3 regions of the Kitasatospora sp. NBC_00039 genome follow, and region 3 is predicted to be linked to each of the others. Evidence: riboswitches for the same ligand, from Rfam matches in the RefSeq annotation. Region 3 holds a riboswitch; each other region holds the start of a gene.

Region 1 (2,252 bases), 4.3 Mb from region 3:
GGGCCTGGACGAGGGGTCCACCGCCGACCTGCTGGGCGTGGCGGCCGGCACCGTGAAGTCCCGGCTCTCCCGGGCCCGACTCAGCTTCCGAAGGGCGTGGCAGCAGTGAGCGCGCAGAACCCCTGGCCGGTGGCGGCCTTCGACCCGGTGCGCCGACTGCACGTCATCGCCGCCGTCACCCCTGGCGCCGACGTCCGCGAGACGGTGATCGACGCGCCGTTCGACCAGGTCTGGGCCGTCGCGGCGGACCTGGAGGACGGGCTGCCGCGCTGGCTGCCGGACCTCCGCTCCGTCCGCCTCACCGCGGGCCCGGCGGGCGGCCGCACCGAGGCCCTGGTGGTGGGCCACAGCCGGCTGCGGGCCCGTTTCGACGTCGAGCTGACGCCCGGCTGGTGCCTGATGCGCAGCCGCTTCCTGCTCGGCGGCATGGCCGCCCGCCCCGAGCCGGACGGCACCCGGTTCGCCTTCCTCGGTGCCTTCCGTCTCCCCGCCGCCGGCCTGGTCACCCGCGCCCTGCGGCCCGCCACCGACCCGCTGGCCCGGCGCTCGCTCCGCCGCTTCGAGCGGCTGGTGCGGGAGGGGTGACCCCGGTCGCGGGAGGGGTGGCCCCGGTCGCCCGGAACGGTTGATGCCGGCTCAGGAGCCCCCGCCGGCCGGACACACCCGGAGCGGCCGGTGGCCTCGCCCGGGGTGGTTTCCGGGCGGGTCGGCCGACAGGTGGGTCAGCCGCGACGGGTGGGTCAGCCGGCCGCGGCGGTGGGCCCGTGCCGGTCGGTCGCGGAGCCGTCGGGGGTGTCGGGCGCCGGCTCGTGGTGCTCGGCGGCGGCGCATTCGTCCAGCAGGGGGCGCATGGCATCATCCACGAGCCGGTAGCGCACCACGCGTCCGTCCTTGTCTCCGGTGACCACGCCGGCCGTGCGGAGCAGTCGCAGCGCCTGTGAGACGGCGGGGTCGCGCATACCGGTGGCGACGGCGAGGTCGGTGACGGCGAGCGGACCGGCGCGGTGCAGGGCGAGCAGCAGGGAGAGCCGCCCCGGGTCGGCGAGCAGTGAGAACCGCTCGGCCCAGGACCGGACGTGCGCGGTGTCGCCGATGGCGGCGATGGCCTCGCAGACCCGGTGCCCGTCGATGGTGCGCTGACCCGCGCGGTCGGCCGGTACGAGATGCATGCGGACATTCTCGCAGGCCCCGGCCTGTGATCCTGGACACCTGCGCAGGTGCGCAGCCTTGCAAGGGTGATGCGGGGAGCCCTACCGTGTTGCCCGCCGTGGTGCTCGGGAAGACCGGTGACGAACCCTCAGGGGTTCAAGTCCGGAGCGGCCCTCGCCACTGTGATCGGGGGAGTCGTCCGTACCCACGACGCCACTGGGCGCCTCGCGCGCCTGGGAAGGCGGGTACGGAAGCCCCGTCAGCCAGGAGACCGGCCACGGCATCTCACGAACGACTTTCCACGAGGTGCTGGAGCGTGATCCGCAGATGACCGTGCCCGAAACCGCCGCTGCTCCGGCGGCGCCGTCCGTCCTGCCCACTTTCCGCTGGAGGCGGGAGGACACCGTCCGCACGGCCGGGTTGATCGGTGTGATCCTGGCCATGCACGTGGTGGCGTTCGGGACGCTCATATTCCTGGTCGCCCCGGAGAAGTACGAGGTCGGCACCCAGGTCTTCGGGGTGGGCCTGGGCATCACCGCGTACACCCTCGGGATGCGGCACGCCTTCGACGCCGACCACATCGCGGTGATCGACAACACCACCCGCAAGCTGATGGCGGACGGCAAGCGCCCGGTCTCGGTGGGTTTCTGGTTCGCCCTCGGCCACTCCTCGATGGTGGTCATCATGGCCGCCCTGGTGGCGGGCGGCGCGCAGCTGGCCAACACGCTGATGGACGACGAGTCGGCCACCCACCAGTGGCTCGGCGTGGTCGGCACCTCCGCCTCCGGCGCCTTCCTCTACCTGATCGGCGCGCTCAACCTGGCCGCCCTGTTCGGCATCCTGAAGGTGTTCCGCTCGATGCGCGCCGGGCAGTTCGACGAAGCCGAGCTGGAGGAGCACCTCAACTCGCGTGGCTTCCTGGCCCGGGTGCTGAACCGGGCGACCCGCTCGATCACCCGGCCGGGCCAGATGTTCCCGGTCGGCATGGTGCTCGGCCTCGGCTTCGACACCGCGACCGAGGTGACCCTGATGGTGATGGCCGGCTCGGGCGCGGCCTCCGGGCTGCCCTGGTACGCGATCGTCTGCCTGCCGCTGCTGTTCGC
Region 2 (2,252 bases), 4.4 Mb from region 3:
TCACCGTCAACGGCACCCGGATCGCCGCCGGGCACCCGTTCCCGCCCACCGCGGGCTGGGACACCTGGGCGACCAGCTCGCTCCCGGTCGCGCTGAAGGCCGGAGCCAACACCGTCCGGGTCACCTCGACGACCGCTGACGGCGGCCCCAACCTCGACCGGATCGCCGTCCACTGACACCGGGAGGTCCGGACGCGGCACCCGCGGGCACCCGCCGGCACGCCCGGCACCCGCGGGCACCCGCAGCACCCACGGGCACGCCCGGAGCAGGGTCTCTCCGGAAGCGGCACGTGGTGAACGACGGCCGGGCGGCCCGACGGGGATTCCCGTCGGGCCGCCCGGTGTGTTCTCAGCCTGCGGAGGCAGCGACCTCCGGGGCCACGGCGGGTACAGCGGCCGGGGCGGCCCTCGGCTCCAGCACGCGTTCGGCGAGGTGGCCGAAGAGGAGACCGAAGGACGTCCAGAGGGTGAGCTGGATGGCGAGGGCCGCGAGGCGGAACTGCCAGAGCAGGGTGGCCGAGAAGTCCTCGGGGACTTCGTTGATCGGGGGGAGGAAGGCGTAGGCGAGGCCGATGGCCACGGCGAAGCCGGCCACGGCGGTGACGGTGGCGTACCAGTTGCCGAGGCGCGGTGCGAGCCGCTTGCCGACGGTCACGGTGGCGACGGCCAGCAGGACGCTGAGCGCCATCATGAGGAAGTACAGCGTGGTGCGCTTGCCGATCGTCTCCGGGTCGCCGATCGACGGCGGGTTGGCGGGGTACTTGAGGAACGGGACGACGTACACGGCGAGCAGCGCCGCCCCGGAGAGCAGGGCGGCCGTCGCCCGCGGGGTGAAGCGGCCGATACGGCCGAGCGCGAAGCAGTACGCGAGGGCGGCGAAACCGCCCAGCGCGACGCCGTAGACGAGGACGCCGGTGGCCAGGCCCGCGGTGGACTGCAGGGAGCGGCTGACGATCTCCATCTCCATGCCGTGGTCGGCGGAGTGGGCGTCCTCGTAGGCGATGGCGGCGTCGATCCGGGGTTCACCGAGGAGGTAGGCGACGACGAGGGCGAGCAGGCCGGCGGCGAGGCCGGCGAGCATGCCGCGGACGAGCAGGGATCTGACGGTGCTGGAGTTCACTTCGGGGCTCCCCGTTCTCAGTGGCAGGGGAAGCCGAGCAGGTGGCGGCCGTCGTGCACCCATTCGTGCACGTCCTCACCGGAGATGAGGGAGGTGGCGCCCTGTTCGGCGCCGACGAAGTAGATCAGGGCCAGCATGATGATGCCGAAGAACACGGCCCAGGGCAGGATCGCCTTGACGGGCAGGGTCAGGGGGCCGGCGGGGATGGCTGCGGGGGCAGCGGTCTGTGCCATGGCAGGGGACCTCCTCGGGAACTCGCGTCCCGCTAGATGGTGCATCGACGACGGCATCGGGTCTGACTCCCTGGCGCGAACCGCCCCGTGGGGGCGGCGCACGCCTGGCTTACAGTGGCGCGACCGTGCCGGATTCTCACCGGACTTCCGTCATACCGTCGTCATATCGAGCAGAAGGTATCGGCTGCCGGCGGTTGCGCCAAGAGCGTGCGGGCGGCGCGAATCCTCCGGTCCGTCCCGGGACGCGCGCCCCAGCGCCGGGTGCACGGACCGATCGGTCGATGCCGCAGGACAGTTGGGGAAGCAGAGGAGGAGCGGCGTGACAGTGCGCGTGACATTGATCTCAGCGGCGATGAGCGAGGCGATGCGGCAGGCACGCTTCGACGACGACGGCCCGCTCGACCCGGCGGGGCTGGGGCAGGCGCGGGAGGCCGCGGGCGGCATCCGGGTCGCCGGCCAGGTCCTTGTCTCCCCGTCGGCCCGGTGCCGGGAGACCGCCGAGGCCCTCGGCCTCCCGGCCTCGGCCCCGTCCGCTCCCGGAGGGCGCGATATGGGCGGCTGGCGCGGTCGGAGCCTTGACGAGGTGGCCGCCGCGGAGCCCGGGGCGGTGGCCCGGTGGCTGGCCGATCCGGACTTCGCCCCGGAGGGCGGGGAGAGCCTGATCGATCTCCTCGCCAGGGTCGCCACCTGGCTCGACGGCCTTGCCCCGGAGGCGGGACGGGTCGTCGTGGTCACGGAACCGGACGTCGTCCGGGCCGCGGTCCACCACGCGCTCGGCGCTCCGGCCCCGGCGTTCTGGCGGCTCGACGTGGAGCCGCTCTCCGTCACGGATTTGAGCGGACGTGCCGGCCGGTGGAACGTGCGCTTCGGGCGCCCGGCATGATCGAGCCCGGGTTGACG
Region 3 (2,252 bases):
GGCCGTCCGGGTCATGCCGGGCCCGTGCCGGGACGGCGCTCGCATGCGCGGGCGGGACCGCGTGCGCATGCGCGGGCGAGAGAGCCCCTCAGACCGGGATCTCGGTCCCCAGCCGCCCGAGCAGCTCCCAGAACCGCTCGCCGAGCGGCTGCTCCGGCTGCTCGCTCCGCGCCACCGGAACCGGGGGGCCCCAGCTGCCGGCGCCCCAGTGGGAGGAAACCTGGTTCTCGTTCTGCAGCACCGTCAGCACGGCGGCGAGGTCGCCCTCGTGCACCGGCACGATCCGGCCGATCGCCCTGACGTGCGCCTGCCAGCGGCCGTCCACGCACTGCCGCAGCCGCTGGTCGAGCTCCTCCCGACGGCCCGTCACGGCGACCAGTTCGCGCAGGGTCAGGCCGAGCACCCGGGCGAGTGCGTACGTCTGCTCCTGGTCGCCGTCCCAGACGCCGGTGGCCTCGGCCCGCCGGTAGTGGTGCAGGGCCATGCCGATCCTGCGGGCCGCGTGCTCCTGGTTGAGCTCGCGGGCGACCCGGAAGTCCCTCAGCCCGGCCGGGAGGACCCCCATCAGCTGGGCGGGCGGGCACCAGAGGGCGCGGGCCAGCGCGATGAACTCCTCCTCGGTCGGGCGCAGCTCGCCGCTCTCCCAGCCGAGCACATGGGCGGGCAGCAGCCGCACCCCGTGCGCGGCCATGCCCTCGGCCACCCGCTCGGGGGTCAGGCCGAGGCCGGCGCGATGCGCGCGGGCGGCCGCGGGCGAGAAGGGCACCGGGGGCACGGCGGGGGGCTGTCTTCGTCGCATGGCCCGACGGTAGGGGTCGGCGGTCGGACCGCCCCAGCCGCCGAACGCACGAAGCGCGACTGTAGGGGCCTACAGGCCGCTGGACGATCGCACAGGCTGTCATGCCCCTGCGGGGGGTGGCGATCGGAGGTAGCGACGGGGACGGGAACGGGGCGGGAAACGGGGAGACCGTGTGACCAAACCCTCCGTGACCTTGGTTGACTCGCGGTTCGGCCCCGTGATGGGATCCTTCAGCCAATACGGAGGCATGCAGAGGAAGCCGGTGAGAGTCCGGCGCGGTCCCGCCACTGTCACCGGGGAGCACGTCCGGACGATGCCACGGCGGGCCGTCAGAAGCCGCTGGAAGGCCCGGAAGTGCGTTCGACCCGGAAGCCAGGAGACTCTCGCCCCCGGTACGTCGATCCAGGGCGCGGACCCTGAGTGAGGACATGCACGCCATGCAGGCTGCCCCGCCCCTCCGAGCCCTCTGCTGTCCGCCGTGCGCCCGCTGACCCGCGCCGCCGCCTTCGCGCTGGGCGCCGTCGCGGGGTATCTCGCCGACGCCCGGTTCGCCGACCCGCGCCGCGGCCACCCGGTGGCCGTCTTCGGCAGCGCGGCCGGCCGGCTGGAGAAGCGGCTCTGGCGCGACCACCGGGCCGCCGGCGCCGCCTACACCGCGCTCTGCGTGGGCACCGTCGCCGCCGGCGCGGTGGCCGCCGAGCGCGTCCTCGGCCGCCGGCCGCTGGGCCGGGCCGCACTGGCCGCCGCCGCGACCTGGACGGTGCTCGGCGGCACCTCGCTGACCCGTGAGGCCCGGACCATCGGCCGCTCGCTGGCCGCGGGCGATCTGACGGCGGCCCGCGCGCGGCTGCCGCACCTGTGCGGGCGCGACCCGAGTGCGCTGGACGGACAGCAGATCGCCCGCGCGGTGGTCGAGTCGGTCGCCGAGAACACCGCCGACGCCGTGGTGAACGCGCTGGTCTGGGGCACGGTCGCGGGCACGCCCGGGCTGCTGGCGTTCCGGGCCGTCAACACCCTGGACGCGATGGTCGGCCACCGTTCGCCGCGGCACGCCCGGTTCGGCTGGGCCTCGGCGCGGCTGGACGACGTGGCGGGCTGGCCGGGCGCCCGGCTGACCGCCCTGCTCACGGTGGCCGCCGCGCCCGAGCCCCGGACCGCCTGGCGGGTCTGGCGGCGGGACGGCTCCGCGCACCCGAGCCCCAACGCGGGCCAGGCCGAGTCGGCCTTCGCCGGAGCGGTCGGCGTCCGGCTCGGGGGCACCCTGCGCTACGGCGAGCGCATCGAGCACCGGCCGGTGCTGGGCGAGGAGCTGCGGCCGGTGACGGTGGACGACATCGAGCGCGCCTGCCGGCTCTCCCGCAGGGTGGGCGCGCTGGCACTGGGTACGACCGTGGCCGGGCACCTGGTGATCCGGGCTTTCACGAGAAGGAGGGGGAACGCATGAGCAACGCGC

Evidence for each region. A riboswitch is a leader RNA that binds a small molecule or an ion and turns the genes downstream of it on or off. The one in region 3 is predicted to bind cobalamin.
Region 1: another riboswitch for cobalamin. It lies ahead of OG286_RS31500 (HoxN/HupN/NixA family nickel/cobalt transporter); the one in region 3 lies ahead of OG286_RS12060 (cobalamin biosynthesis protein).
Region 2: another riboswitch for cobalamin. It lies ahead of OG286_RS31930 (CbtB domain-containing protein); the one in region 3 lies ahead of OG286_RS12060 (cobalamin biosynthesis protein).

The regions. Positions count from the first base shown of each region.
Region 1 covers NZ_CP108289.1:7,053,120-7,055,371, forward strand. Annotated here, with positions in the region: gene OG286_RS31485 (RNA polymerase sigma factor) at 1-109, shown strand, start outside; gene OG286_RS31490 (SRPBCC family protein) at 106-585, shown strand; gene OG286_RS31495 (ArsR/SmtB family transcription factor) at 741-1,169, opposite strand; cobalamin riboswitch at 1,252-1,444, shown strand; gene OG286_RS31500 (HoxN/HupN/NixA family nickel/cobalt transporter) at 1,477-2,252, shown strand, end outside.
Region 2 covers NZ_CP108289.1:7,138,451-7,140,702, forward strand. Annotated here, with positions in the region: gene OG286_RS31920 (carbohydrate-binding protein) at 1-176, shown strand, start outside; gene OG286_RS31925 (CbtA family protein) at 349-1,119, opposite strand; gene OG286_RS31930 (CbtB domain-containing protein) at 1,137-1,352, opposite strand; cobalamin riboswitch at 1,387-1,527, opposite strand; gene OG286_RS31935 (histidine phosphatase family protein) at 1,672-2,235, shown strand.
Region 3 covers NZ_CP108289.1:2,706,861-2,709,112, forward strand. Annotated here, with positions in the region: gene OG286_RS12055 (helix-turn-helix domain-containing protein) at 89-799, opposite strand; cobalamin riboswitch at 1,051-1,182, shown strand; gene OG286_RS12060 (cobalamin biosynthesis protein) at 1,278-2,243, shown strand; gene OG286_RS12065 (cobyric acid synthase) at 2,240-2,252, shown strand, end outside.